3 regions of the Agrococcus sp. TSP3-2-1 genome follow, and region 2 is predicted to be linked to each of the others. Evidence: predicted binding sites of a transcription regulator. Region 2 holds the regulator's gene; each other region holds the start of a gene.
The links. The regulator HrcA, encoded in region 2, represses chaperone genes, less so after heat shock. The targets are predictions, from matches to a motif close to TTNGCACTCGNNNNNNNCGAGTGCNAA.
Positions count from the first base shown of each region.

Region 1: a site for HrcA is predicted at 1,906-1,932, ahead of ACP7BI_RS09410 (Hsp20/alpha crystallin family protein). Genes of this name have one in related genera too.
Region 3: a site for HrcA is predicted at 1,715-1,741, ahead of groL (chaperonin GroEL). Genes of this name have one in related genera too.

Region 1 covers NZ_JAFCWN010000005.1:224,660-231,351, reverse strand. The annotation lists gene ACP7BI_RS09420 (ATP-dependent Clp protease ATP-binding subunit) at 1-907, opposite strand, end outside; gene ACP7BI_RS09415 (hypothetical protein) at 1,095-1,862, shown strand; gene ACP7BI_RS09410 (Hsp20/alpha crystallin family protein) at 2,028-2,525, shown strand; gene ACP7BI_RS09405 (alpha/beta fold hydrolase) at 2,615-3,379, shown strand; gene ACP7BI_RS09400 (hypothetical protein) at 3,383-4,585, opposite strand; gene ACP7BI_RS09395 (hypothetical protein) at 4,826-5,563, opposite strand; gene ACP7BI_RS09390 (sensor histidine kinase) at 5,620-6,692, opposite strand, start outside.
Region 2 covers NZ_JAFCWN010000008.1:33,533-40,224, forward strand. The annotation lists gene ACP7BI_RS11690 (DUF1990 family protein) at 1-208, shown strand, start outside; gene hemW (radical SAM family heme chaperone HemW) at 210-1,415, shown strand; gene ACP7BI_RS11700 (DUF4870 domain-containing protein) at 1,419-2,210, opposite strand; gene hrcA (heat-inducible transcriptional repressor HrcA) at 2,376-3,389, shown strand; gene ACP7BI_RS11710 (DnaJ C-terminal domain-containing protein) at 3,390-4,475, shown strand; gene ACP7BI_RS11715 (16S rRNA (uracil(1498)-N(3))-methyltransferase) at 4,475-5,200, shown strand; gene ACP7BI_RS11720 (histidine triad nucleotide-binding protein) at 5,226-5,570, shown strand; gene ACP7BI_RS11725 (PhoH family protein) at 5,605-6,576, shown strand; gene ybeY (rRNA maturation RNase YbeY) at 6,576-6,692, shown strand, end outside.
Region 3 covers NZ_JAFCWN010000011.1:12,743-19,434, forward strand. The annotation lists gene groL (chaperonin GroEL) at 59-1,678, opposite strand; gene ACP7BI_RS12895 (LytR C-terminal domain-containing protein) at 1,795-2,355, opposite strand; gene ACP7BI_RS12900 (DUF3263 domain-containing protein) at 2,352-2,726, opposite strand; gene msrB (peptide-methionine (R)-S-oxide reductase MsrB) at 2,809-3,207, shown strand; gene ACP7BI_RS12910 (GNAT family N-acetyltransferase) at 3,252-3,896, shown strand; gene ACP7BI_RS12915 (DMT family transporter) at 3,906-4,838, opposite strand; gene ACP7BI_RS12920 (GNAT family N-acetyltransferase) at 4,835-5,359, opposite strand; tRNA gene ACP7BI_RS12925 (tRNA-Thr) at 5,406-5,477, shown strand; gene ACP7BI_RS12930 (DsbA family protein) at 5,570-6,547, opposite strand; gene ACP7BI_RS12935 (DsbA family protein) at 6,552-6,692, opposite strand, start outside.

The sequences.
Region 1 (6,692 bases), on a different contig from region 2:
CCTCGAGCTCGGCGAGCCGCTCCTTCGACGCGTCGTCGCGCTCGCGCTTGAGGGCGAGGCGCTCGATCTCCATGCGGTCGACCGTGCGGCGCAGCTGGTCGATCTCGGTCGGGGCCGAGTCGATCTCCATGCGCAGCCGGCTCGCGGCCTCGTCGATGAGGTCGATCGCCTTGTCGGGCAGCTGGCGGGCGGTGATGTAGCGGTTCGAGAGGGATGCGGCTGCGACGAGGGCGCTGTCGGCGATCGTGACCTTGTGGTGCGCCTCGTACCGCTCCTTGAGGCCGCGCAGGATCGCGACGGTGTCCTCGACGCTCGGCTCGCCGACGTAGACCTGCTGGAAGCGCCGCTCCATCGCGGCGTCCTTCTCGATGAACTCGCGGTACTCGTCGAGCGTCGTCGCGCCGATGAGGCGCAGCTCGCCGCGCGCGAGCATCGGCTTGAGCATGTTGCTCGCGCCCTGGCTGCCCTCGGCCGCGCCGGCGCCCATGATGATGTGCAGCTCGTCGATGAACGTGACGATGCGGCCCTCGGCCTTCGCGATCTCGGCGAGCACGTTCTTCATGCGCTCCTCGAAGTCGCCGCGGTACTTGCTGCCCGCGATCATCGCGTTGACGTCGAGCGCGACGAGCGACTTGCCCTTGAGGCTCTCGGGCACGTCGCCCGCGACGATGCGCTGCGCGAGGCCCTCGACGACGGCCGTCTTGCCGACGCCGGGCTCGCCGATGAGCACGGGGTTGTTCTTCGTGCGGCGCGAGAGCACCTGGCTGATGCGCCGGATCTCCTCGTCGCGACCGATCACGGGGTCGAGCCGCCCCGAGCGGGCGATCTCGGTGAGGTCGGTGCCGAACTGCTCGAGCGCCGACTGCTGCTCCTCCTGACCCGGCATCATGCCGCCCATGCGTGCCATGGCTCCTCCATCGTTCCTGGTCCTGGCGATCCGAACTTGAGTGCTGTTGACTCAAGTTTACTACGGATGCTGGACATTGGCTAGGAAAACCGGGCCGGATGCGCTCGGCCGCGGATACTGAGGGGACGGTCGCCGCAACCGGCGCCCCGATCGACCACGACGACGTGACCGATGTGAGGAGCTCGACATGACCACACAGGGCCCGGACGACTCCACTCCGCGGAGCCGCCCCTTCGATCCGGACCGGGATGCCTCGACGCGCGACGACGGCCGCGCCGATGCCCCCGACGCGCGAGCGCGCCGGCACGACGACGACCGCTCCGGAGCCACGGACGCCCGCGAGCGTCGGCACGACGACGACCGCGTGACCGGCGACCTCCGCCACGATCGCGAGGCCGTCGTCGCGCGGGAGCGCGAGCGCTTCGGCGGGGTGAAGGTGGGCGCGGCGTTCTTCGGCTGGCTCACCGCCACCGGCGCCGTGGTGCTCCTCATCGCGCTCGCCGCGGCGATCGGCGCGCTCATCGCATCGCTCTCGGGCCGCGACGTCGACGAGGTCGTCGAGGGAGCGCAGCAGGACCTGCAGTCCGCCGGCATCTGGGGCGCGGTCATCCTGCTCGTCATCTGGTTCGTCGCCTACTACTGCGGCGGCTACGTCGCCGGCCGGATGGCGCGCTTCGACGGCGCGAAGCAAGGCGTCGCCGTCTGGGTGTGGGCGGTCGTGATCGCGATCGTCGCAGCGATCATCGGGCTCGTCGCGGGGCAGAACTTCGCGCTGCCGCCCGGCGCGATGCCGACCCTGCCGCTCCCGGAGGACCAAGCGACGCTCGCGACCGTCATCTCGGCGGTCGTGGTCGCGGTCGTCGCGCTCATCGGGGCCGTGCTCGGCGGCCTCGCGGGCATGCGCTTCCACCGCCGCGTGGATCGCGCGGGCTTCGACGTGGGCGATCGCCGGTAGCCGCCAGCCCGCCTCCGACTCCCAGCAGCCTCGAAGCGAGGCGTTAGCACTCTCTTGGGTCGAGTGCTAGAATGGAGCCGCTCCTCGGGGCGGTTCCCGGGAGCTGCCGAAGACACCGACGGCCGTCGCACAGGGCGCGGCCGCACGTGGAGGAGGTGGTTGTCAATGGCACTGACCTTCGACCCGTTCCGCGAGATGGACAGGATGACCGCTCGACTGCTGAGCGGCGCCGGTGGCGCCGCGGCGGCCTCGAGCTGGATGCCGATGGATCTCTACCGCTCCGGCGATCACTACGTCGTGCACGTCGACCTGCCGGGCATCGACCCGGGTTCGATCGACCTCGGCATCGACGCCGGCACGCTGACGATCCAGGCCGAGCGCACGATCGGCGGCGGCGACCAGCGGCAGTGGATCGCGCAGGAGCGACCCGCCGGCCGCTACATGCGCCAGCTGAGCCTCGGCAACGACGTCGACCTCGACCGCATCGAGGCGTCGTACGAGCACGGCGTGCTCACGCTCACCATCCCGGTCGCCGAGCGCGCGAAGCCGCGCAAGATCGAGGTGCAGCACGCCGGCGGCGGGCAGACGCAGATCGGCACCGGCGAGGGCTCGCGCTCGAGCGAGAGCGAGTCGGCGACGGCGCCCGCGGGCTCGACGAGCTGAGCCGTGCCGCTCCGCAGGCGCGGCACCGCCACCCGGCGGTCGCCGCGCCTTCCTGCTGCCTTCGCGGGTCGCGCCGGTAGCGTGGCGACGTGACCGACCTGCACCTGACCCGCCTCGGCGAGCGCGGCTCGCCCGTCATGCTCTGCCACGGGCTCTTCGGGCAGGGCAAGAACTGGACGCAGATCGCGAAGGCGCTCGCCGACCGGCACCGCGTCACGCTCGTCGACATGCCGAACCACGGCCGCTCCGGCTGGACCGAGCGCCTCGACTACCTCGAGATGGCGGATGCGGTGGCGAGCGCGATCGACGAGCCGGTAGCGCTCGTCGGCCACTCGATGGGCGGCAAGGCTGCGATGCTCGCCGCGCTGCGCCACCCCGAGAAGGTCGAGCGGCTGTGCGTCGTCGACGTCTCCCCCGTCGCCTACCGCTCGACCGACGAGTTCGCGCGCTACATCGACGCGATGCTCGCGATCGACCTGTCGGCGCTCGGCTCCCGCTCCGAGGCGAGCGAGGCGCTCGCCGAGGCCGCACCCGATCCCGGCGTGCGCGGGTTCCTGCTGCAGAGCCTGCAGCGCGAGGGCGACGGCTGGCGGTGGCTGCCGAACCTCGAGGTGCTGCGCCGCGACCTCGCGGTGCTGCGCGGCTTCCCGGAGACCGACGCCGTCTACGACGGCCCGGTGCTGTGGATCGCGGGCGCCGACTCCGGCTACGTGCGCGACGAGTTCGCACCGGCGATGGAGGCGCGCTTCCCGAACGTGCGCCGCGTGACGATCAAGGGCGCGGGCCACTGGGTGCACTCCGAGCAGCCGAAGGTGTTCACCGAGGTGCTCGCGCGCTTCGTCGACGCCGACTGACGCCTACAGCGCGAGGAGCGCGCCCGCGGCCTGCTGCAGCCGCCAGGAGGGACTCGGCTCGCGCAGCTGCCCGGGCGCCTCGAGCGCCCAGGAGGTCGCGCTCGAGCCGACCCGGAGCGCCGCCGCGCCCTCCGGTCGCCACTCGGGCGGCGCATCCACCGTCACCGTCACCGGCGCTCCGCGCCAATGGAGGAAGCGGATGGGCGACGTCGTCGTGAGCGCGACCGGGTCGTCCCACGGCACGTCGTACTGCGCCACCGCGGCGCCAGCGGGCAGCACTGTCAGCCAATGCACGTTCGCGACCACGCTGTCGACGAGCGCGGCGGCCGCCGCACCCCGGTCGACGCCCGGCTGGATGCCGAGCAGGGCGACGTGGATGCGCACGGGCGCTCCGTCGACGGTGCGCGTCGCGCCCGCGAGCACCGTGCGTCCGTGCGCGTGGAGGTTGCCGGTCTTGCCGCTGTCGATCCCGGCGCGGCCGAGCGCCTCGTTGGTGTTGCGCACCTGCCCGACGCGCGGCAGCGTCGTCGTGGCGGTGCCGGTGATCTCGAGCAGCGCGGGCTCGCGATCGGCAGCGCCCATGAGCTGCAGGAGGCCGGCGGGGGTGGCGACCCCGCGGTCGCTCAAGCCGCTCGCGTCGGCGACCTGGATGCCCTCGATGCCGCGCTCGGCCAGATAGCGCTCGGCGGCTGCGAGGTAGCCGTCGTGGCTGCCGAAGGCCCAGTCGGCGAGCGTCATCGCGGCGTTCGACGCGCTCATGAGCATCGCGGCCTCGAGCAGCTGGCGCTGCGTGAGCACGTCGCCCACCGCGACCGGCAGCACCGAGGCGCCGTCGCGCACGCCATCGACGAGGTGGGCGACGTCGCTGTCGTCGAGCGTGATCGACGCCCCCTGCTCGCCGGCCGCCAACGGCTGCGCGTCGAGGAGCACGAGGCCGAACAGCAGCTTCGCGATGCTCGCCATGGGGAGCGGTCCAGCCTCGCCCGCGCTGCCGACAGCACCGTCGACGCCCTCGACCCGGAAAGCCGCTGCGGCGACGCCCACCGGCCAGTCGACCTCGGCCGCGCCCACCTCGGGGTGCACGTCAGCGACGCTCAGCGGCGCGGTCGGGGGCGCCGCGCTCGCGACGGCGGTGCCTCCGACGCCGGCGATCGCGATGACGGCGGCGGCGAGGGCCGCGACGGCGATCCGAGGATCCCGCTTCATCCCTCGGCGTCGTGCGCCCGACGCGGGCGTGCTGGACGCGCACTCCGGCGCCGACTCGTGCTCGATCTGCAGCCTGCTCTCCCCCACCCGCTGCGCGCGCCAGGACTGCGCGCACGGCACCGAGAACGCGCATCCCGCACCCCGGATTCCACGCGCCTCGGCGTGTCGTCCCGGTGATCCGGCGCTCGCGGCACAGCCGGAGCGCCCAGCGAGCGGGGCTCGCCGGGCGCTCCGGACGTGTCAGTGCTCGACGGAGAGCACCGACAGGTCCTCCGCGAGCTCGACGTCGACGTCCTCGTCGCCGAGCAGGACCTCGACCTCGAAGCGCACGTCGGCGTCGTCCTCGGTCTCGATCGAGACCACGACCCCGCCGCCCGCGGCCGCGATCGCCGCGTCGCTGATCTCCGCGACGCGCGCGGGGTCGAGCGGCAGGTCGCTCGAGTCGTCGCCGTCGTCGTCGGCGCGCACGACCGGCTCACCCGAGAGCGGCACCCGAACCTCGACCTCGCTGCCGTCGGCGAGGCGCACATCGACCTTCCAGCCGTCGCGCTCGACCTCGACGCTCGTCGCGTCGCCGCCGCCCGCGGCGACGACGGCGGCCTCGATGGCGGCCTCCAGGTCGGCGGGTTCGGCGGGCACCGTGCCATCCGCGACTGCGGCGACGTCGTCGTCGCGGTCGTCGCCGGGCTCGGCGGAGGCCGAGGACGACGCGGCGGGCGCGGGATCGTCGTCGTCCATCGCGTCGGCGATCGAGAGGCCGACGCCCGCGACCGCGAGGACGACCGCGGCGGCGGCGGTGCCGATGAGAAGGGGCCGCAGGATGCCGCGGCCCCGACGGCGCGCCGTCGGCTCGGCCGCGTCGTCCAGGATGATGTCGGGAGTGTCGGCCTCGGCGGGCGCGTCGGGGTGCCGGGGCGTCGGGTCGTCGGCGCCGATGGCGTCGCGCGACTGGTCCTCTGGGTGCTGGTGCTCGTTCATGGCTCCACCCTCCTCGGCCGGCGCTGACGCACGACTGAACGATGCTGAACGGGGTGTCAGGCGCCGCGCGACTCGCTCGCTGCCGGCAGCTCGAGCACGAACCGCGCCCCGCCGAGCGGTGCGCCCGTCACCCAGGCGTCACCGCCGTGGGCCCGCGCCACCTGCCGCACGATCGCGAGGCCGAGCCCGGATCCGCCGCCGTCGCGGGCCCTCCCCTCGTCGAGCCGCACGAAGCGCTCGAAGACGCGCTCCCGGTCCTCGATCGGCACGCCGGCGCCGTCGTCGTCGACCCAGAGCATCGCCCGGCCGTCGCGCACGACCGAGCCGAGCGCGACCCGCTGGTGCGCGTGGCGCAGCGCGTTGTCGACGAGGTTGCGGGTCGCCCGGGCGAGCAGCCGCGGGTCGCCCTCGACCGGCGCAGCGCGCACCGCTGCGCCGTCCACGGCGAGGCCGAGGGCACGGGTGCGCTCGAGCTCCTCGAGCGCAAGGCCGTCGAGGTCGACCGGCTGCAGCTTCCCGCGGCCGCGCTCGTCGAGCCTCGCGAGCAGCAGCAGCGCCTCGACGATCCCGTGCATGCGCTCGCCCTCGTGCAGCACGACCTCCGACAGCTCGCCCGGCGCGAGCGCGTCCGGGTGGGCGCGCGCGAGCTCGGCGAACTGCCGCATCGAGGCGAGCGGCGAGCGCAGCTCGTGCGACGCATCCGAGACGAAGCGGCGGCGCGACCGCGCGTCGGCCTCGATGCGGTCGAGCATGCGGTTCATGGTCGCCGCGAGCCGGTCGAGCTCGTCGCCGCGGCTCGACGCCTCGATGCGGCGGTCGAGCCCGGTCGCGTCGATGTCGTCCACTTGCGCCCGCATCCGGTCGACGTGCGCGAGCGCGCGGTCGACGACGATCCACACCACCGTCGCCACGAGGATGACGGCGAGCGGCACCGCGACCGCGAGCAGCACGGTCGTCGAGCGCGCTGCGTCGTCGACCGGCGCGAGCGATCGCGCGACGACGATCGTGCCGGCCTCCGCCTCCGCCGCGACCACGACGAAGCGCTCCCCGTCGACCGTCGCGGTCATCGGTGCCCGGCCCTCCGGCACCGGCAGCGCGGCAGCCGCGTCGGTGTTGACGACGACCCCGG
Region 2 (6,692 bases):
CCTCGGCTCGCTCGAGGGCCACCCCGAGGCGGGCGAGGAGCGCTTCACCGTCGAGATCGCCGAGGACGAGACCGTCTTCCTGCACTTCCGCGCGATCGTCCGCAACGCCGCCTGGTACGCCAAGCTCGGCGCGCCCGTCTCGAAGGCGCTGCGCGCGAAGTACCACGACCGCTACATGGACGTGCTGCGCTCGATCGACGTGCGCTGACGTGGGTCGCCTGCCCGACGGCGAGGCGGCTCCGGCCGACGGCCGGCTGCCCGAGGGCACCGCGGCCGACGCGCCCTTCGGCGCCTACATCCACGTGCCGTTCTGCTCCGTGCGGTGCGGCTACTGCGACTTCAACACCTACACGGCCGACGAGCTGCGCGGGGCGAGCCGCGCGGGCTACCCCGGCGACGTCGCCGCCGAGATCCGCCTCGCGCGCGAGGTGCTCGGCGAGCTCGGGCCGCTCCGCCCGATGCAGACCGTCTTCTTCGGCGGCGGCACGCCCACGCTCCTGCCCTCGGGCGACCTCGTCTCGATGCTCACGGGCGTGACGGATGCGTTCGGGCTCGCCGAGGGCGCGGAGGTCTCGGTCGAGGCGAACCCCGACTCGATCGACCTCGCCGGGCTCGTGCAGCTGCGCGCGGGCGGCGTGACGCGCGTCTCGATCGGCATGCAGTCGGCGGTGCCGCACGTGCTCGCCGCGCTCGACCGCACGCACGACCCCGAGCGCGTGCCGCTCGTCGTCGAGTGGGCGCGCGAGGCGGGCCTCGAGGTGAGCCTCGACCTCATCTACGGCGCGCCGGGCGAGTCGCTCGCCGACTGGCAGCGATCGCTCGACGCGGTCGTCGCGATGGCGCCCGACCACGTCTCGGCCTACGCGCTCATCGTCGAGGAGGGCACCGCGCTCGCCCGACGCATCCGCCGTGGAGAGCTCGCCGCGCCCGACGACGACCTGCAGGCGGCGATGTACGAGGCGGCGGATGCGTCCCTCGGCCAGGCGGGCTACTCCTGGTACGAGATCTCCAACTGGGCGCGGGGCGACAAGGTGGCGCGCCACAACCTCGCCTACTGGCGCGGGCACGACTGGTGGGGCTTCGGCCCCGGCGCGCACAGCCACGTCGGCGGTGTGCGCTGGTGGAACGTCAAGCACCCCGCCGCGTATCGCGATCGGCTCGTCGCGGCGTCGTCGCCCGCGCTCGCGCGCGAGGTGCTCGACGACGAGACGCGCCGGGTCGAGCGCGTGCTGCTCGAGTCGCGGATCGCCGAGGGGCTCGCGATCGACGTGCTCGACGCGGAGGGGCGCCGCGCGGTCGCGGGACTCGTCGCCGATGGCCTCGTGGACGGCAGAGCCGCCCTCGCCGGCCGGGTGATCCCGACGCTGCGAGGGCGGCTGCTGGCCGACGCCGTCGTGCGGCGCCTGCTGCCGTAGGGCCTACTTCACCAGCCGCCAGTTGAACGGGTAGCGGTAGGAGCCGCCGGCGTTGACGCGCACGCCGCCGATGATCGAGAAGATCACCTGCAGCAGCGGCGGCACCCAGTAGAAGGCGCCGAGGATCGAGCCGATGCCGAAGGTGATGATGCCGAGCACGACGGCGAGCACCCAGATGCCCACGACCAGGATCGTCATGAAGATGCCGAAGTTCAGCGCCTCCTTCGACTCCTGCCGGGCGAAGGCGCTGCGGTCCTTGTAGATCAGGTAGACGATGAGCGGCCCGATCCAGCCGCCGAAGCCGCCGGTGACGATCGTCGAGAGGCCCGAGAGGTGGCCCCACATGCCGGCGTTCTTCTCGTCGACGGGCGACATCGGGGCGCCGGCCGCGTACTGCGGCTGACCGGGGGCGCCGTACTGCGGCGACCCGGGCTGGGGCGAGCCGTACTGCGGCGCGTCGTACTGCTGGCTGCCGGGCTGGCCGTATCCGGGCTGGCCGTAGCCGCCCTGGCCGTACCCGGGCTGTCCGCCGGGCGGCTGGCCCTGCTGGCCCGGCTGCGGCTGGCTCCACTGGCGGTTGGGGTCCGCGCCCCCCGCGCCGAACGCCGGCTGGCCCGGGGCGCCGGGTGCGCTGCCGGCCGCGGGAGCGGAGAACGGCTCGGCCGGCTGGCCGAGCGCGGGAGCTGCGGGCGCGCTGGGGGCTGCGTGCTGCTCGTGGGTGACCGAGAAGCCCTCGACGGAGGGGTCGGTCGGGTCGTGCTGATCGTCTCGGCGGGGCACGTTGGGGTCGGACATGGGGAGTGCCTTTCGTGAATGGTCCGCGAAGTCTGCGGACGTTCCGCACGGCCATTGTGCGCCCGGGTGGCTGGGGAAGGGGTGAGCGATCGGGCGCGGCGCGTCGCGGCGCGGTAGGATTGGCAGTCAGCATCGGAGAGTGCCAGTCGGGGGAAGGAGCGCGAGATGGTCTCGGATCGCGGTCTCGACGTCCTCCGGGCGATCGTCGAGGACTACGTCGCCCTCCGCGAGCCGGTGGGCTCGAAGTCGATCGTCGAGCGGCACGCCTTCGGCGTCTCCGCCGCCACGATCCGCAACGACATGGCGCTCCTCGAGGAGGAGGAGCTCATCGTCGCGCCGCACACCTCCTCGGGGCGCGTGCCGACCGACAAGGGCTACCGCGTCTTCGTCGACCGGCTGCAGCGCATGCAGCCGCTCACGCCCGCGCAGCGCCAGGCGATCGCGCGCTTCCTCGACGAGTCCGTCGACCGCGACGACGTGCTCGCCCGCACCGCGCGGCTGCTCTCGAGCCTCACGAACCAGGTCGCGCTCGTGCAGGTGCCGCTGCGGCGCCCCGGCGCCGTGCGCCGCGTCGAGCTCGTCGCCGTCACGGAGTCGAAGGTGCTCGCCGTGCTCATCCTCGACTCGGGCCGCGTCGAGCAGCGCCTGCTCGACGTCGGGCAGCGCATCGAGCCCGACCAGGCCTCGGTGCTCGGCCGCGCGTTCACCGAGACGATCGCCGAGCTCGCGCCCGCCGAGGCCGTCCAGCGCCTCTCGTCGACCGCCGCATCCGCCCCCGCCTCCATCGCCGCCGCGACCGGTGCCGTCGCGCAGACGCTGACCGAGATGCTGCAGGGTGCCGGCGGCGACCGCATCGTGATGGCGGGTGCCGCGAACCTCGTGCGTGAGGAGCGAGACTTCCAGGGCACCGTGACGCCCGTGCTCGACGCGATCGAGGAGCAGGTGACGCTGCTGCGCCTCTTCGACGAGATGGGCTCCGAGGGAGAGGTCGCGACCCGCATCGGGCGCGAGCTCTCGGGGCCGCTCGGGGAGGCGGCGGTCGTGGCATCGACCTACACCGCCGACGGCAGCGAGGGGCACGTGGGCGTCCTGGGCCCGACCCGGATGGACTACGCAGGGAACATGGCCGCGGTGCGCGCAGTGGCGCGCTACCTCACGCGGCTGCTGAGCGAGGACTGAGTGAGCGACCACTACGAGACACTCGGCGTCGAGCGCGACGCCACGCAGGACGAGATCAAGAAGGCGTACCGCCGCCTCGCGCGCGAGCTGCACCCCGATGTCAACCCGAGCGAGGACGCGGCGGAGCGCTTCAAGGACGTCACGCACGCCTACGACGTGCTCGGCGACCCGCAGTCGCGCGCGGAGTACGATCGCGGGCCCTCGCTCGGCGGCGGGAGCTTCGGATTCGGCGACATCTTCGAGCAGTTCTTCGGCGGCGGCCGCTCGGCCGGCCCGCGCTCGCGGCGCCAGCCGGGGCAGGACAGCCTGCTGCGCGTCGACCTCGACCTCGCCGACGTCGTCTTCGGCGTGCACCGGGAGCTGCGCGTGCAGACGGCCGTGCTGTGCGAGACGTGCGACGGCGCGTGCACGGCGCCCGGCACGAGCCCGCAGCGCTGCACGATGTGCGGCGGCTCCGGTCACGTGCAGCGGCAGGTGCGGTCGCTGCTCGGCAACGTCGTCACGTCGCAGCCGTGCGCGGCGTGCCAGGGCTACGGCAGCATCATCCCCGAGCCGTGCCCGACGTGCGCCGGCCACGGCCGCGTGCGCGCCGAGCGCACGATCCCGGTCGACATCCCCGCGGGCGTCGACACGGGCCTGCGCATCCAGCTGCCCGGCCAGGGCGAGGTCGGCGAGGCCGGGGGACCGGCCGGCACGCTCTACCTCGAGATCAACGTGCGCCACCACGATGTCTTCTCCCGCTCGGGCGACGACCTGCTCGGCACGCTCGAGGTGTCGATCTCGGACGCGGCGCTCGGCGCGCGCAGCACCGTCGAGGGCATCGACGGGCCGGTCGAGGTCGAGGTGCGCCCCGGCACGCAGTCGGGCGACGTCATCACGATCGGCGAGCGCGGCGTCTCGCGCCTGCGCGGCGCCGGTCGCGGCGACCTCAAGCTCGGCGTGCAGGTCGTCACGCCGCAGCGCATCGACCGCCGCACGGAGGAGCTGCTGCGCGAGCTGCGCGACCGCACGAAGGCGCCCGCGCCGCAGCTCGCGCAGTTCAAGCAGGGACTGTTCGCGAAGATGCGCGACCGCTTGCGCCTCTGATGGCCCACTGCTACTGGCACGACGCGCTCGCGGGCGCCGAACCGGGCGCCGTGGTGACGCTCGAGGGCGAGGAGGCGCACCACGCCGCCGTCGTCTCGCGGATGCGCCGCGGCGAGCGCGTGCTCGTGAGCGACGGCGCGGGGACGCTCGCCGAGGGGATCATCGACCGCGTCGAGCGCGACGGGGTCGACGTCGTGCTGCAGCGCGTCGAGGCGGTGCCGCAGCCGAGCCCGCGCATCGCGCTCGCCCAGGCGCTCGCGAAGGGCGACCGGGCCGAGCTCGCCGTGCAGGCCTCGACCGAGCTCGGCGTCGACGCCATCGTGCCGTGGCAGGCGCGGCGCAGCGTCGTGCAGTGGAAGGGCGATCGCGGCGACAAGGCGATCGAGCGCTGGCGGCGCATCGTCCGGGAGGCGGGCAAGCAGGCGATCCGCGCGCGGCTGCCCGAGGTGACCGGCGTCGTCGACACCGCGGGACTCGCGGCGCTCGGCGCGCGATGGCAGCTCGTCGTGCTCGACCCGACCGCGCCCGCCTCGATCGCGGAGGTGCCGATCGAGCGCGACGCGCTGCTCGTCGTCGGGCCCGAGGGCGGCATCGACCCGGGCGAGCTCGAGGCGCTCGACGCGGCCGGCGCCGTGCGCGCTCGCATGGGCGACCACGTGCTGCGCACGTCGACCGCTGGCCTCGCGGGGCTCGCTGCCCTCTCGCTGCGGCTCGGGCGCTGGTGAGCCGGGCGCGGGTAGGCTGACTGCCATGGCTGAGCCCACCGTGTTCGAGCGGATCGTCGCCCGAGAGATCCCGGCGGAGATCGTCCTCGAGACCGACCGCATCATCGCCTTCACCGACATCGCGCCGCAAGCGCCGATGCACGTCGTCGTGACGCCGAAGTCTGCGCAGTACCGCGACGTCGTCGAGCTCGCGGCCGGCGATCCCGACCTCATGGCGGAGATGGTGCAAGCGGCGCAGGCGATCGCCCGGGAGCGCGCCGAGGGCGACTTCCGGCTGGTGTTCAACACCGGCGAGCTCGCCGGGCAGACCGTCTTCCACGTGCACGCGCACGTGCTCGCCGGCGCACTCGGAGAGGGATCGCTTGCCTGACGCAACCCGTTCGATCGAGATCGACGGCATCGAGATGGTGCGGCTGCTGGGGCCGCAGGACCGGCTCCTCACGCGCCTCGAGCACGAGCACCCCGACGTGCGCGTCGCCGTGCGCGGCAACCTCGTCACGCTCGAGGGCCCCGAGCAGGACGTCGAGGTCGCCGGCCGGCTCGTGCAGGAGCTCGTCGACCTCGTGCGGCAGGGCACGGCCCTCAGCCAGACGGAGGTCGCCGAGGGCAGCCGCATCCTCCGGCAGGACAGCTCGCGGAGCCTCGCCGACGCGATCGGCGAGGTGATCCTCACGAGCAAGGGCAAGTCGATCCGCGCGAAGACCGAGGGCCAGCGCGCGTACGTCGAGTCGATCGATGCGCACACGATCGTCTTCGGCATCGGCCCCGCCGGCACGGGCAAGACCTACCTCGCGATGGCCAAGGCGGTGCAGGCGCTGCACCGCAAGGAGGTCAGCCGCATCATCCTCACGCGTCCCGCGGTCGAGGCGGGAGAGCGGCTCGGCTTCCTCCCGGGCACGCTCACCGACAAGATCGACCCCTACCTCCGGCCGCTCTACGACGCGCTCAACGAGATGATGGATCCCGAGCTCGTGCCGAAGCTGCTCGCGACCGGCGTCGTCGAGGTCGCACCGCTCGCCTACATGCGCGGCCGCACGCTCAACGACTCGTTCATCGTGCTCGACGAGGCGCAGAACACCACCCCCGAGCAGATGAAGATGTTCCTCACGCGCCTCGGCTTCGGCTCGAAGATGGTCGTCACGGGCGACGCGACGCAGGTCGACCTGCCCGCCGGCACCTCTGGGCTGCAGGTCGCGCAGCAGGTGCTCGGCAAGATCGACGACATCCGCTTCGCGATGCTCACGAGCGCCGACGTCGTGCGGCACACGCTCGTCGGCGAGATCGTCGACGCCTACACGGCGCACGACCAGAAGGTCATGGCGCGGCAGGCCCGTCAGGGCCAGCCGACGCACCACTCGCGGCGAGGGCGGCACTGATGTCGATCGACCTCTTGAACGAGGCGGATGCGTCGGTCGACGAGGCGCAGCTCGTGCGGCTCGTCGCCCACCACCTCGAGAAGCTCTTCGTGCACCCCGACGCCGACGTGTCGATC
Region 3 (6,692 bases), on a different contig from region 2:
TACTCGACCCTGATGCCTCCGCGCTCAGGTCCGCTGTGCGGACCTGAGCGCTGCGGCATCAGAAGTCCATGCCACCCGTGGGGTCGGCCGGCATCGCCGGCTGCTTCTCGGGCTTGTCGGCGACGACGGCCTCGGTCGTGAGGAAGAGGCCGGCGATCGACGCGGCGTTGGCGAGCGCCGAGCGCGTCACCTTCACCGGGTCGGCGATGCCCGCGGCGAGCATGTCGACGTACTCGCCGGTCGCGGCGTTGAGGCCGTGGCCGACCTCGAGGCTGCGCACCTTCTCGGCGACGACGCCCGGCTCGAGGCCGGCGTTCGTGGCGATCTGCTTGAGCGGCGCGTCGACGGCCACGCGCACGATGTTCGCGCCCGTCGCCTCGTCGCCGACGAGCTCGAGGCCCTCGAACGCGGTCTTCGCGGCCTGGATGAGCGCGACGCCACCACCGGCGACGATGCCCTCCTCGACAGCAGCCTTCGCGTTGCGGACGGCGTCCTCGATGCGGTGCTTGCGCTCCTTGAGCTCGACCTCGGTCGCGGCACCCGCCTTGATGACGGCGACGCCGCCGGCGAGCTTCGCGAGGCGCTCCTGGAGCTTCTCGCGGTCGTAGTCGCTGTCGGTGTTCTCGATCTCCGAGCGGATCTGGCGAACGCGGCCCGCGATGGCCTCGGCCTCGCCTGCGCCCTCGACGATCGTCGTCTCGTCCTTCGTGATGACGACCTTGCGGGCACGGCCCAGCAGGTCGAGCGTCGCGCTCTCGAGCTTGAGGCCGACCTCCTCGGAGATGACCTGGCCGCCCGTGAGGATCGCCATGTCGGCGAGCATCGCCTTGCGGCGGTCGCCGAAGCCGGGGGCCTTGACGGCGACCGACTTGAAGATGCCGCGGATCTTGTTGACGACGAGCGTCGCGAGCGCCTCGCCCTCGACGTCCTCGGCGATGATGACGAGCTGCTTGCCCGCCTGGATCACCTTGTCGACGATCGGGAGCAGGTCCTTGATGTTCGAGATCTTCGAGTTGACGATCAGAATGTACGGGTCCTCGAAGACCGTCTCCTGGCGCTCGGGGTCGGTCACGAAGTACTGCGACAGGAAGCCCTTGTCGAAGCGCATGCCCTCGGTGAGCTCGAGCTCGGTGCCGAAGGTGTTCGACTCCTCGACGGTGACGACGCCCTCCTTGCCGACCTTGTCGATGGCCTCGGCGATGAGCGCGCCGATCTCCTCGTCGGCGGCCGAGATCGAAGCCGTGGCGGCGATCTCCTCCTTGGTCTCGACCTCCTTGGCGTTGGCGAGCAGCTGCTCGCTCACCGCGGCGGTGGCCTTCTCGATGCCGCGCTTGAGGCTGATCGGGTCGGCGCCGGCTGCGACGTTGCGGAGGCCCTCGCGGACCAGCGCCTGCGCGAGCACGGTCGCCGTCGTCGTGCCGTCACCGGCGACGTCGTCGGTCTTCTTCGCGACCTCCTTGACGAGCTCGGCGCCGATCTTCTCGAAGGGGTCCTCGAGTTCGATCTCCTTGGCGATCGACACGCCGTCGTTCGTGATGGTGGGGGCGCCCCACTTCTTCTCCAGCACGACGTTGCGGCCGCGCGGGCCGAGGGTCACCTTCACCGCGTCGGCGAGCGTGTTGAGTCCACGCTCCAGCCCGCGGCGGGCCTCCTCGTTGAATGCGATCATCTTTGCCATTGCAGTTCGTCCCTCCTGGACGCTGTGGACGTTCATCTGGCACTCCGACGATAGGAGTGCCAGTACACGAGTCTGGCACTCTCACCTGACGAGTGCAAGCCGCGCGGGGGTCGGCGTCAGGGCGCGCTGGGCGTGGGCGAGTGCGTGACCGCACCGCCCTCCTGCGGCTCGGCGCTCGGGGCCGTGCCCACCGCATCCGCACCGAGCACGATCGTGATCGGCGTGCCGGTGATGCGGCCGTCCGAGAGCCGCGCCTCGCCGACGCCGAGGCCCTGCGCGAGCCCGCGCGCGACGGGCGCGAGCGACTCGTCGTCGTACCAGACGACGGTGCGCTCGACGTCGCCGCCTTCCGAGCCGCCGGTCGCGAGCACGCTCCAGCCCGCGTCCGAGAGCGCTTGGCCCACGCCGGCGGCGAGCTCGTGCTCGCCCGACTGGTCGAGGACGGTGATGGATGCGTCGACGCCGGGATCGATCTGCCCCGGGTCGGAGACGACCTCGGCGGCCTCGCTCGCGATCGGCGCGGGCGGCGCCGACTGCGGCCGCAGCCGGTCGAGCAGGAAGAGGCCGATCGCGATGAGCACGATCGTCGCGGCGAGCGCGCACAGCAGGATCACCCAGCGCGGCGTGCGCTGCGATGCGCTCGAGCGGTGGGCGCCGACGCGCTGCGTGCGGCTCATCGGCCCTCGCGCACGCGCAGCAGTCGCCGCACGAGCATCGGGTCGTGGTGGAGCGCCTCGGGCGTCTCGAGCAGCCCGTCGAGCACCTGGTAGTAGCGGGTCGTGGTCCAGCCGAACTCGGCGCGGATCGCGCGGGCCTTCGCGCCGCCGTGGCTCGTCCAGCCGCCCTCGAAGTCGAGCACGCGGCGGATGCGCTGCTCGCGCGCCGACTGCAGGTCGTGGGCCGACGCATCCGTCGTCGACTGCCCCTCGGGCTCGACGACCGAGTCGGCGGCCGCGAAGGCCAATGCGGCGGAGTCCAGCGCGGCGGAGTCCGGGGCCGCAGCGTCGTCGGCAGCCGGTGCGCTGGCGGGTCGCGGCTCGGTCGGCATGGTGCCGATCCTACGGGCGGCGGGGCGTTCCGCCCGCCGCGAAACACAGGGAGCGCAATGGCGCCGCGCGTACCATTGCGACATGACCGATCCCATCGAACGCTCCGACTCCGAGTGGCGCGAGGCCCTCTCGCCCGACGCCTACCGCGTGCTGCGCGAGGCCGGCACGGAGCGTCCCTGGACGGGCGCGCTGCTCGACGAGTCGCGCCAGGGCGTCTACGCGTGCGGCGCATGCGGCAACGAGCTCTTCGACGACGAGACGAAGTTCGACTCCGGCTGCGGCTGGCCCAGCTTCTTCGACGCGCGCGAGGACGCCGTCGAGCTCGTCGAGGACCGCTCGCTCGGCATGGTGCGCACGGAGGTGCGCTGCGCGAAGTGCCACAGCCACCTCGGCCACGTCTTCAAGGACGCGCCCCAGACGCCGACGGGCGACCGCTTCTGCATGAACTCCGTCGCGATGAGCTTCACGCCCGAGTCCTGAGGCACCGCGTCGAGGCACCGCGTCGCCGCTAGCGTGGCGGCGTGATGACGCTCGACGAGATCTGGCCGCTGCTCGGCCTGCGGCTGACGACCCCGCGGCTCGAGCTCCGGCCGCTCGCCGACGACGACATCCCGCACTACGTCGCCGCGGCAGCGGCGGGCATCCACGACCACGCGCCGCGCACTCCCTTCGGCCGGCCGTGGGACGAGTCGCCCGACCTGGCGGCGAGCTCGGCGCGCTGGATCTGGCAGGCGCGCGTGCGCGCAGAGCGCGACGACTGGGCGGTGATGCTCGGGGTGTGGGCCGACGGCGCGCTCATCGGCGCGCAGGACGTCGTCGCGCGCCGCTTCCCCGCCGAGCGCACGATCGAGACGGGCTCCTGGCTGCGTCGCGACGCGCAGGGCCGCGGCTTCGGCACCGAGATGCGGCTCGCGGCGCTGCTCTGGGCGTTCGACTCGCTCGGCGCCGAGGTCGCCGAGACCACCGCGTACGACTGGAACGCCGCGTCGCTCGGCGTGAGCCGCGCGCTCGGCTACCAGCCGAACGGCGAGAGCCGCCACTCCCCGCGCGAGGGCGTCGTCGAGCGCGAGCTCGACCTGCGGCTGACGGCGGATGCGCTGCGGCGCCCGACGTGGACGCTCGGCATCGAGGGCGGCGAGGCCGCGGCCCGCTTCCTCGGCCTGCGCTGACGATGGAGCTCAGGCCGAGCGGACGGCCCTGACGGGCCGACGGAGCGACGACACCGCGACCGCGACGATCGTGAGGCCCGCGCCGAGGAGCGACCACGCCGTCACGGGGTGGCCGGCCGGGAACAGCCAGTCGAGCAGGAGCGACGCGACGACCTGCCCGCAGATGACGCCGAGGCCCATCGTGAGCACGCCGAGGTGGTGCACCGCGACCGACATGAGCGCGATGAAGACGATGCCGAGGATGCCGCCCGCGTAGAGCCACGGCTCGGCGGGCAGCGGGCGCGCGGTGACGCCCGCGAGCGACTGGACGCCGACGAACGCCGCGAGCGCGACCGTGCCGACGAGGAAGTTCGAGACGGTCTGCGCGATCGCCGAGCGCGAGTGCCGCTGCACGAGGCCGCCGAACGCCTGCTGGAACGACTGCAGCAGGCCCGCGATGAAGGGCAGCACGACGAGCCACGCGCCCTGCAGCTCCCCCGCGCCGACGAGCGCGATGCCGACGGCGACGAGCGCGAGCAGCGCCCCGATGACGCGCGGCGCGGTGATCGGCTTCCGCGCGAGCCCGCCGAAGCCTGCCCGGTCGACGGCGAGCGCGCTCGTCGTCTGCCCAGCGACGACGCCGACGGTGTAGAGCGCGACGCCGGTCGTGCCGACGACGACGCCCTGTGTCGCGACGAGGAACGCACCGAGCAGCCCCGTCGTCGCGTACCACCACGGCATCGATCCGTCGCGGATGACGCCGACAAGCCTGCGCACTCCGGCCCTCGCGCCGGGCGAGACGAGCAGCAGCACGGCGAGCAGCCCGAGCCCGACGCAGAACGAGATGAGGGCGGCGAGCATGCCGTGGTCGAGCCGAGCGCCGAGCTCGCCGTTGATGCGGCTCTGCACCGCGAGGCCCGCACCGGCCGCGATCGACGCGAGCAGCCAGAGGAGGTGGATCACGCGACCGCCAATGGCTCGAGGTCGGGCGCGGGGTCGGGCGAGAGCCGCGCGAACCGCACGACGTCGAAGCGCGTGGCCATGCCGTGCTCGTCGACGTAGCGGAGCCGCTCCCGCTCGACGCCCTCGCGCACGTAGCCCGCGCGCTCGGCGACCGCGATCGAGGCCGGGTTGTTCGCGCGAGCGCCGAGCTCGAGCCGGTGCAGCCCCTCGGCGAACACGCGGCGGGAGAGCGTGTCGAGGGCGCGGCTCGCGAGCCCTCGGCCGCGCGCCGCGGGCGCGAGCCAGTACGACATCCAGGCGGTGCCGTGCACGGGTTCCCGCTCGGCGGCCACGACGCATCCGACCGCCTCGCCGCCCTGGTCGATCGCGAGCGCGTCGGTCGCGATCGCGCCGAGGTAGTCGCGCGCGGCGTCGAGCGTCTCGAGGGGCGGCGCCTGCCGGTGCAGGTCGGGCGAGGCGAGGAAGGCCGCCAGCACCGCGGCGGCGTCGCGCTCGGGATCCCAGGGGCGCAAGCGGCTCACCGGGCAAGCCTAGAATGGCTGGGCGCCGCGGGCGAACCCGCGCCGCGCCTCCTTAGCTCAGTGGTAGAGCAACGCTCTTGTAAAGCGTAGGTCGTCAGTTCGATCCTGACAGGGGGCTCTTGCGTCCGCAGCGCTCAATGCGCCGACGGCGCGTTGAGCGCGGAGGACGCAAGGTCGAGTAGCCCGGCCGCAGGCCGGGCGTACCGAGACCTACCGGCCCTCCGCGATGAACGCCGCCAGCGCATCCGCATCGTCAACGTCGCCGTCGAACGTGACGCCGTCGACGGTCACCGTCGGCACGCCGCGCAGCGGCTCGACTCCCTGCAGCGGCTCCTCGATCGCGCGCACGGTCGCTTGCCGCACCCACCACGCGAAGCGACCCTCGGCGATGCAGTCGCCCGCCTCAGCGCCGTGCTCGGCGGCGAGCGCGGTGACCGAGGCCGCATCGAAGGGCTGCCGCTGCAGCATCGCCAGCAGCGCGGTCTGGAACGGGCGGTACGCCTCGGGCTCCGCATCGGCGACGCACGCGAGCCCGTTGGCACCGAGCGTCGACGCGTAGCCGTTGCCGATCGAATCGCCGAGCGAGACGGGCAAGTAGGCCACGCGCGCCTCACCCGCGTCGGCGAGCTCCTCGAGCCGCTCGCCGCTCGCCTCGAGCAGCCGGTCGCAGTACTCGCACGCCGGGTCGACCACGACGAGCACATCGGGCACGTCGGATGCGTCGGGCAGCGGCTCGGGCGCGCCCTCGGCGGGCACGGGGTCGCGCTCGATCGCGCCGTCGGCGTCGAAGGCGATCGCGTCGGCCATGTTCGCGGGGCCGTCGGCGGGCGCGAGGGTGACGATCTGGCCGCCGAGCTCCTGCTGGATCGTCTCGAGCTCGGGGTCGCGGATCACCCAGCGGTCGAAGACGAGCACGGTCTGCTCCTGCAGCTGCCGCTCGGTCGCGACCGCGAGCGCCGCATCGGCGCTGGCGGCGAGGATGAGCTCGGTGTCGGCGCCGCACGTCGCGACGACCGGGTCGACGTCGCTCTCGCGGTACTGCTCGACGAGGTCGTCGCACTGCCCGCCCGCGTCGAGGTAGGCGGCGCCGAGCTCGCCGATCGTGGTGATGGGCGGGGGCGGCGACGCCGCGCACCCTGCCAGCACGGCGAGCGCGACGAGCGCGCCACCTGCCGACAGGGTGCGCATGCGCTCAGCCGTCGCTCGGGGCGGGCGACTCCGCGGGCTCGGGCGACTCGCTGAGCGAGCCGGCCGTGGCCGTGACGAACGCCTGGAAGCCTGCCGCATCGCCGGGGGCGCCGGGGTAGCGCTCGCCGTTGACGATGACCGTCGG